Regions from separate parts of the Arthrobacter sp. TE12231 genome, predicted to be linked through region 2. Evidence: riboswitches for the same ligand, from Rfam matches in the RefSeq annotation. Region 2 holds a riboswitch; the other holds the start of a gene.
The links. Region 2 has a riboswitch for thiamine pyrophosphate ahead of ACVWYS_RS06895 (bifunctional hydroxymethylpyrimidine kinase/phosphomethylpyrimidine kinase). Riboswitches for the same ligand answer to the same signal wherever they lie in the genome.
Positions count from the first base shown of each region.

Region 1: linked by a shared signal. The riboswitch ahead of ACVWYS_RS00250 (ECF transporter S component) and the one ahead of ACVWYS_RS06895 (bifunctional hydroxymethylpyrimidine kinase/phosphomethylpyrimidine kinase) in region 2 are both predicted to bind thiamine pyrophosphate.

Region 1 covers NZ_JBSSFS010000001.1:59,596-63,799, reverse strand. Annotated here, with positions in the region: gene ACVWYS_RS00255 (ABC transporter ATP-binding protein) at 1-1,361, opposite strand, end outside; gene ACVWYS_RS00250 (ECF transporter S component) at 1,417-2,064, opposite strand; TPP riboswitch at 2,131-2,274, opposite strand; gene ACVWYS_RS00245 (heme-degrading domain-containing protein) at 2,461-3,006, shown strand; gene ACVWYS_RS00240 (DUF4386 family protein) at 3,003-3,761, opposite strand; gene ACVWYS_RS00235 (DUF4235 domain-containing protein) at 3,880-4,140, shown strand; gene ACVWYS_RS00230 (ion transporter) at 4,164-4,204, opposite strand, start outside.
Region 2 covers NZ_JBSSFS010000001.1:1,512,633-1,516,836, reverse strand. Annotated here, with positions in the region: gene ACVWYS_RS06895 (bifunctional hydroxymethylpyrimidine kinase/phosphomethylpyrimidine kinase) at 1-1,540, opposite strand, end outside; TPP riboswitch at 1,523-1,620, opposite strand; gene ACVWYS_RS06890 (Rne/Rng family ribonuclease) at 1,766-4,204, opposite strand, start outside.

The DNA of each region.
Region 1 (4,204 bases), 1.5 Mb from region 2:
GTGGCCACCGAGAGGCGCCGTTTCTCGCCGCCCGAGAGCGTGTAGGGGTTGGCGTCCACGAGCTCCGTCAGCCGCAGCCGCTCCAGGAGCTCGTCCACACGGTCCTCGCCGTAGCCGAGGTGGCGGGGCCCGAACATAAGTTCGTCGTGGACCCTGCCGGTGACAAACTGGTGCTCGGGTTCCTGGAACACGGTCCCGATCCTGGCGATCAGCTGCTGGGCTTTCCACCGGTACGGGTCGGTCCCGGCGCCATCACCTACGCGACCGATGGCGCAACCACTGAGTTCCGTCGTGGCGGAGACCGTCCCCGCCACGGGGCGCAGGAGGCCGGCGAGCGTCAGTGCCAGGGTCGACTTGCCCGAACCGTTCTGCCCGGTGATGGTCAAGGCCTCTCCGGCACGGACCCGGGCCATGACCCCGGATTGCACGGGGCGCGGCGCAATCGTGCGGAAACCCTGGCGCAGTCCGGCCCGCCGCGGCCGCTCGCGGGAGACCGCGAGGGCGTCCGACGAGAGCAGGAGCTGCCCGGAGGCCGGGGCGGTCCGGGAACGTGTTGCGGGCACGTAGCCGGGCACCCAGACGCCCGCACCGATGAGCATGTCCCGCGCCTCGGCCAGGACCTGGTCCGGCGGCCCGTCAATCAGGACCGCGGAGTCCGTGGCGGACCCGGGCTGCAGCACCACGATCCGGTCCACGAGGTCCTTCCAGACCGCCACCCGGTGCTCCACCACCACCAGGGTGGCGCCGGTCTTGTCCAGGCAGCGGCCAACGGCGTCGCGGACTTCCAGGACGCCGGCGGGATCCAGGTTGGCGGTGGGCTCGTCGAGCAGCAGCAACCCCGGCCGCATCGCGAGGATCCCGGCGAGCGCCAGGCGCTGCTTTTGGCCGCCCGACAGCGCCGACGTCGGGTGGTCCAGCGGCAGCCTGCCCAGCCCGACGTCGTCGAGCGCCTCGCGGACCCGCGGCCAGATCTCCCCGGCCGGGACAGAGAGGTTTTCGGCGCCGAAGGCGACGTCGTCGCCGAGGCGCGAGAGCACCACCTGGGTTTCCGGGTCCTGCTGCACGAGCCCGGCGCGGCCGCGCTGTGCACGGGGCGCAGCGCCATCGATCAGCAGGCTGCCGGTCTCGTCGGATTCTTTGGCGTCGCCAGCCTCCCCCACCGCGCCGTCCCCGAGCACACCCGCCAGGGCGTGGAGCAGGGTTGATTTGCCGGCGCCGGACGGGCCCAGCAGGAGCACGCGCTCCCCCGGCCGGATGTCCAGGTCAAGTCCGCTGACCGCAGGCCGGAGCCTTCCGGCGTGCCGCCAGCCCCAGCCGCGGGCTGTGACGGCGGCCGGGCGTACGCCTGGTGAAGATGTCATGAGTCGCCTGTGCAATTCCAAGAGGGCCGTTCCGGAGTGGGTGCAGGAACGTGGTTCAGGAGAAGACAGGCTCCGTGGCGGCCTTGCGGGAGGCAAAGGAGCCCAGCACGCCGGTCTTGGCCAGGCCGCGGGTGGCGAGCCAGGACAGTCCGCCGGCAATCACGGCGCCGGAGATGGTGGTGAAGACGATGTAGGCGAGCTTGTCGCCGGCTTCGTAGGCAATGTTCCAGCCCCACGGCAGGAAGGAGTCGTTCAGGCCGCAGAAGAGGCCCGCGCCGGCTCCGGCCAGGAGGGACACCGGGAGGTTGAACTTCTTGTAGAGGAAGGCCGCGAACACCAGTTCCGCGCCGAGGCCCTGCAGGACTCCGGAGATCAGGACCGTGGTGCCGTACTGCGAGCCCATGATCAGCTCGCCCGTGGCCGCCACCGTCTCGCAGAAGAGGGCTGCCCCGGGCTTGCGGATGATGAGCATGCCGAGCACTGCCGGGATCATCCATCCGCCGGCGTAGAGTCCGCTGAGCGGCGGGTAGATCGTGTTGACCGGGGTGGAAATCAGGTTCGCGCCCTGATCCCAGGCCCAGAAGATGACGCCCCCGGCGACGGCGATCAAGGCGGCAACCACAATGTCCACCACACGCCAGTTGTAGGTGCGCCGGGCCGATGAACGGCTGCTGGAACCATGCTGTGCTGAAATATCTGTCATGTCGTCCTCCTGAGGAACAGGAGGGGAGGGTGCTCCGGCCGGCCTCGGCTTCCGCCGCCCTCCGCGCACCCTGAGAACTCGACTCCCTTGCGCCGGTACTAACCGGATCAGGTTCGAGGGTCTGCGGCTGTCCGCACTCTCAGCGCCCACCACTGGTTTCCCCGGACTCTTCCGGCGATGCCCGACGGCGGCGCTCCCCTGTCGTAATTATTTCGCCCTTGTGGGCTGGCTCAGTTTACACCCGAACGGCCCGGGTTATCAGTGGAGTGCTGTCACAATCCGCGGCCTGCCCCAGGCGCACCCCGCGGCCGGGAAGAGCCGCTTGGTAGAGTCGACGTGTCGGCCCCCGGACCCGCGAGCGGGCGGCCTTGTCGCCCACCGGAAAGCTGGACCATTTTGACGCACACACCGGCCACGCCAGATCCCTCCGCCGAGTACGACCCGGACTCGAGCGAGCCGCAACCGCACGGTTCCCTGGCGGCGCTCATTGGCCGCGTGCTGGCCGAAATGGATGCGCTCCAGTTCGCATCGTTCAGCAAGGACGATGCCCTGGACCTCGGGCTGCTCCTGGTCGAACTGGGCAGGCAACGCTCGCTGCCCATCGCCGTCGACATCACCAAGGGCGAGCAGGTGCTCTTCCACGCGGCGCTGGACGGCGCCACTCCGGACAACGAACGCTGGATCAACGCCAAGAAGCGCACGGCCCAGCGCTACGAGGTCCCGTCCCTGCTGGTGGGCCTCCGGGCCCGCGCTGCCGGCGGAAGGATCGAGGACAACGCCTGGTTCGATCAGATGGAGTTCGCCGCCCACGGCGGAGCGTTCCCCATCTACGTGCGCGGCACCGGTGCCGTAGCCGTCGTGACTGTCTCCGGGCTGCCGCAGAAGGCAGACCACGACCTCGTGGTCGAGGCTTTACGGACGGTCCTCACGCCGGGAGCTTAGGCGGCGGCGCCGTCCGCGCGCGGCGTCCTCCGGGACAGCCGGATCAGCGCAATCCCCACCGCCGTGAACCAGGCCCACATCAGGATGCCGTACACCAGGTAGACCTCCGGAACGGCGAACCGGAGTACCTCCGCCACCACGCCAACCGCGCCCGCGGCCACGCCGAGCCAGGCCACCGCACGGGGCAGCACGCCCTTGAGCATGGTCAGCGACATCAGCAGGATGCCGAGCGCGGACAGGACGCCGACGGCGGCAGGCGTGTTGTTCTCGGCGATCAGCGCCTCCGCCGCGGCGGCATAGCGGAGCCGGGCATCGGCCCCGGCGGTGCCGATCGCGTTCGCGTAGCTGTCACTGAGATTGACCAGGATCATCGATCCGCGGCTCGTGACCGGAACGGCCAGGAACAGCGCCCACGGCAGGGCGCCGATCACCGTGGCCATGAGGGCCAGGCTCTTGTTCAGCGGGGCGAGTGCCACGAAGAGGGTCACGAATACCAGAACCGGAAGAATGTTGGGCACGGTCCACAGGAGTTGTTCGGCGACGTAGACCGCCGTGTGCCCGGCGATGAACTCGAGGGTTTCGGCACCGCCGTGGATCGGTGGCGGGGCAATGGCGTCCAGAACCACTGCCACGATCAACAACGCCACGAACGCGACGGCGGAGATTCCGGCCCAGAAGTAGAGTTGCCGCCAGCTCTGACTGTCCGCCGCGGCGCCCCGGGCATGGCCGAGCGGGCGGGTCCGGGGCTGTTCCATGCTCAAAAGTACGTCCGGCGGGCGAGGCAATACAGGGGCGTTGGCCCTGTCTGGATGCCCGGGCAAGGAACGCTAGGCTAGGGGCAGCCCTGTTTCCTCCCTTAAGGAGTTACGAAGAATGAACCTCTTCATCAAGCTGCTCGGCACCGGCGTCAGCCTCCTGGCCGGTTACGCCGGCGCCAAGCTCGTTGACACCGTCTGGGAGAAGTCCACGGGCAGCAAGCCGCCCACGGACAACGACGACGTCCCCACCACGCTGCACCACGCATTGGCGTTCGCGCTGATCTCGGCCGCGGTCAGCACCGTCATCCAGGTGCTCGCCAACCGCGGCACCCAGCGCGCGATCACCCGCTTCGCCAAGACCCAGGACGTCGTCTAACGAGGGCATTTCAAGGACGTTGACTAGCTTGGCTCGACGAGCAGCTTCCTGATCTCGGTGAGCT
Region 2 (4,204 bases):
GCCGGGCCGCCGCGTCGGTGTACGCAATCGCCTGCCGGGTCGCGGCGGCAAAGTCCTCATCGGCGTACGTCCGCAGCCAGTCGGCGTAAGGGTGCGCTGCGGGGGCGCCGCCGGCCAGGAATTCACGGTGCAGGGTGGCCCCGACTTCGGCGTAGAGCCAGAAGCACGGCAGGGCTGCCGCCACGAGCACGCCGTAGCTGCCCGAGACGGAGGCGGCCAGCAGGTGGTCCACGTAGGACTTCGTGACCGGGCCCAGACCGGCCGCCGCGGGGCGGGTGCTGAGCCAGGAGCGGTGGAGCTCGGACTCGACCTCAAGGCAGGTCTGCGCCGAGCGGGCCCAGAACAGTTGTTCGGCCTCGGTGGGGGCGAGGGCGGCGGCGCGGGCCAGGACCCGGGAGTAGCCGTTGAGGTAAATGGCGTCCTGGGCCAGGTAGTAGGCGAACTCGTGCTCGGGCAGGGTGCCGTCGGCGAGTCCGCGGATGAAGTCCAGGGCATAGATGGCGTCGAGATCGGCCGCGGCGCCATCGCGCAGAGCCGCGGCGAACTCGCCCTCCGCGGGGGTCTCCGCCGGCCCCTGGCTGTGCTGGCTGTGCTGAGAGCTCGTGCGGTCCTGCACGTGATGGAAGTGATGGACCGGGCCGTTGCCGGTGCCGACGTCCAGGGCCGAGGCTTCGCGGAGCGCACCCAGCAGCCACGGCTTGACCTCCCGCAGTGCGGCTTCCCAGTTCCCCACCCGCGCCTGCACCGTGGCCATGGCCGAGGACAGGGAGCAGCCGGTGCCGTGGCTGTTGCGGGTGGCGATCCGCTCCCCCGGCACCACCACGGTCTCCTGCCCCAGCAGCCCTACGGTGTTGACCAGCGCATCCGGGCAGCCGTCCCCGGCACTATCCCCGGCACCATCCCCGCCGGGGAGGTGTCCGCCCTTGACCAGGACGGTGGTGCCGGTGAGGGCGGCCAGGCGCTTGCCCTGCGCCAGGGCTTCCGCCCAGTTTGCCGCGACGGGTTCCTTAAGCAGGATGGCCAGCTCGGCAAGATTCGGCGTGATGAGGTCCGCCAGGGGCAGGAGGGCCTGCAGTGCCGCCTCGGCGGATTCCTTCAGGAGCCGGTCGCCGCTGGTGGCCACCATTACCGGGTCCAGGACCACGACGGCGGGTCGCACCTTTTCCAGCCAGGTGCGGACGGCGTCGATCACCGCGGCGTCACCCAGCATGCCGATTTTCACGGCGTCGATGCCGATGTCGTCGCTGATGGCGTCCAGCTGCGCCGTGAGGAACTCTGCCGGAGGAACGTGGACGGCGCGCACGCCCTGGGTGTTTTGCGCCGTCAGGGCCGTGATGGCGGCCATGCCGTAGCCGCCGTTCGCCGCGATGCTCTTCAAGTCCGCCTGGATCCCTGCGCCGCCGGACGGGTCCGAACCGGCGATGGCCAGCACCCGGGGAATGCGCAGCGGCGCAGACGGCGCGGAGGGCAGAAAATTGGGAGGCAGAAAAGCGTCGGGCAGAAATTCAGACGGATTCACTGTTGCGGACAAGTCAGACATCCCTTCGCCGGTGCTAACCGGACAGGTTCAACGGGTCTGGATCTCAGCCGGCCCGATGCGCGGCACCCCGTGTCAGTGGTCAAGCCTAGCCGCTGTCCCGGCGCTGGCCTGTTAACGGAGAAGCGGGCCCGGGCCGGAGCGGACGTATTGTTACGCCCGCTCCGGCCCGAACCCGCAATCCACACAACAGCCCGACCGGTGGCGGAAGGGATCAGCCGTGGAGGACTACAGCTCCGATGCCGGCACGCCGACCCCGAGGATGATCGGCTCGTTGCCGGCCGGGATGGCCGGCCTGGCCGCGGCGGGAGCCTTGGCCTCGTGAACCGAGCCGGCCGCGGCCGGCCGTGTTGCCTCGCGGTGCTCCACGGAGGTCTCGTTGGCTGCACCCTGGGCGCGGCTGGCGCTCCGGTTGCGGCGCCCGCGGCGGCCGCGCGTCGTCGTGGTTTCCGCTGTCCGTGAAGCCGGCGCCTCGACGCGCGCCGGCTCGGATGCGGCCGTGGCCTGAGTCTCGTGCTGGGCCTGGGCGGCCGCCTGCTTGCCGGCCTGGGCCTCAGCCTCGCCCAGGTTGGCGAAGGCCTCGGTCAGCAGGTCCAGGGTCAGGGACGGCTCCGGTGTGCCCTCGGCGTGCTCGACGAACGGCAGGGCCACCTGCTCACCGCCGAACGTCAGCACAGCCGCGGGACGGCCGGCTGCCTCTTCCGTGGCGGCGAGCTTCGTGACGGCGTCGACGGCGGCCTGGCGGGCCCCGGCGTCGCTGGCTGCAGCCGCTTCCCCGTCGTGCAGGTGCGCGGCGTGGGCCGCGGCGGCGATGTTCGCCAGCGCGGCACGGGTGGCTTCAGCCTTGGCATGGCGCTCGGCCTCGGTGGGCTCGGCGTGGACGGCGGCCGGTGCGGACTCCGGGCCCTGGCCCCGGCCGCGGCGACGGCTCTTGCGTTCGGTGCGGGCGGCAGGCTGGGCCTCGGCGCGCGGGACGTAATGCTCGGCAGCGACCGTGTTGGCCCGGCGGTGCTCGACGGGTTCGTCGTGGGTGACGATGCCGCGGCCCGCGCAGGCTTCACACTGTTCGCCGAAGACTTCCAGCAGCCCGGTGCCCATCCGCTTGCGGGTCATCTGCACGAGGCCCAGCGAGGTCACCTCCGCCACCTGGTGCTTGGTGCGGTCCCGGCCCAGGCACTCCACCATGCGGCGCAGCACGAGGTCTCGGTTGGATTCGAGCACCATGTCGATGAAGTCGATCACGATGATGCCGCCGATGTCGCGCAGCCGCAGCTGCCGGACGACTTCCTCGGCCGCTTCCAGGTTGTTCTTGGTGACGGTTTCTTCGAGGTTGCCGCCGGAGCCGGTGAACTTGCCGGTGTTGACGTCCACCACGGTCATGGCCTCGGTGCGGTCGATCACGAGGGACCCGCCGGAGGGCAGGAAGACCTTCCGGTCCAGGGCCTTGTGGATCTGCTCGTCGATGCGCCAGGCAGCGAAGATGTCCGTGTCCTTGGTCCACTTCTCGAGCCGGCCCACGAGGTCCGGCGCCACGTAGGTCACATAGGCCTCGATGGTGTCCCAAGCTTCCTCGCCGGAGACGATCAGCTTGGAGAAGTCCTCGTTGAAGACGTCGCGGACCACCTTGATGGTGAGGTCGGGTTCGCCGTAGAGCAGCTCGGGGGCGAGGATCTTCGTAGAGGTCGACTGGCTCTCGATGCCTTCCCATTGCGCGCGGAGCCGGTTGATGTCGTGCGTCAGCTCTTCCTCGGACGCCCCTTCGGCCGCAGTGCGGACAATGACGCCCGCGTCCTCGGGCAGGCGGTCCTTGAGGATCCGCTTGAGGCGGTTGCGTTCGACGTCGGGCAGCTTGCGGGAGATGCCGGTCATGGAACCGCCGGGCACGTACACCAGGTAGCGTCCGGGCAGCGAGATCTGGCTGGTGAGCCGGGCGCCCTTGTGGCCGACCGGGTCCTTGGTGACCTGGACCAGGACGGAGTCGCCGGACTTGAGCGCGTTTTCGATCCGGCGCTGCTTGCCTTCGAGGTTCACTGCATCCCAGTTCACTTCGCCGGCGTACAGGACGGCGTTGCGGCCGCGTCCGATGTCCACGAAGGCAGCTTCCATGGAGGGCAGCACGTTCTGGACCTTGCCCAGGTAGACGTTGCCGATCAGGGAGTCCTGCTGGGTCTTGGAGACGAAGTGCTCGGCCAGGACGCCGTCTTCCAGGACGGCGATCTGGATTCTGTCGTCGCGCTGGCGGACGATCATCTGCCGGTCCACGGATTCACGGCGGGCCAGGAACTCGGCTTCGGTGATCACGGTGCGGCGGCGGCCGGTGTCGCGGGATTCGCGGCGGCGCTGCTTCTTGGCCTCGAGGCGGGTGGAACCCTTAACCGAGGTGACGCGGTTGTTGACCGGGGCTTCGCTGATGGCCCGCGGCGCGCGCACGCGGGTCACGGTGTTGGGCGGATCGTCGTCTCCCCCGCCGGTCAGTTCCAGGTCCTGGTCACCGCGACGGCGGCGGCGCCGGCGGCGCGAGGTCACGCCGTCCTCGAGCGTCCCCTCCTGGCCCTCCTCGCCCTCTTCCTCGGTGCCTTCAACGTCGATCTCGGACTCGGCGGAGGTGCGGGTGCGTCCGCGGCGGCCGCGGCTACGGCGACGACGGCGGCTGCCGGCGTCCTCGTC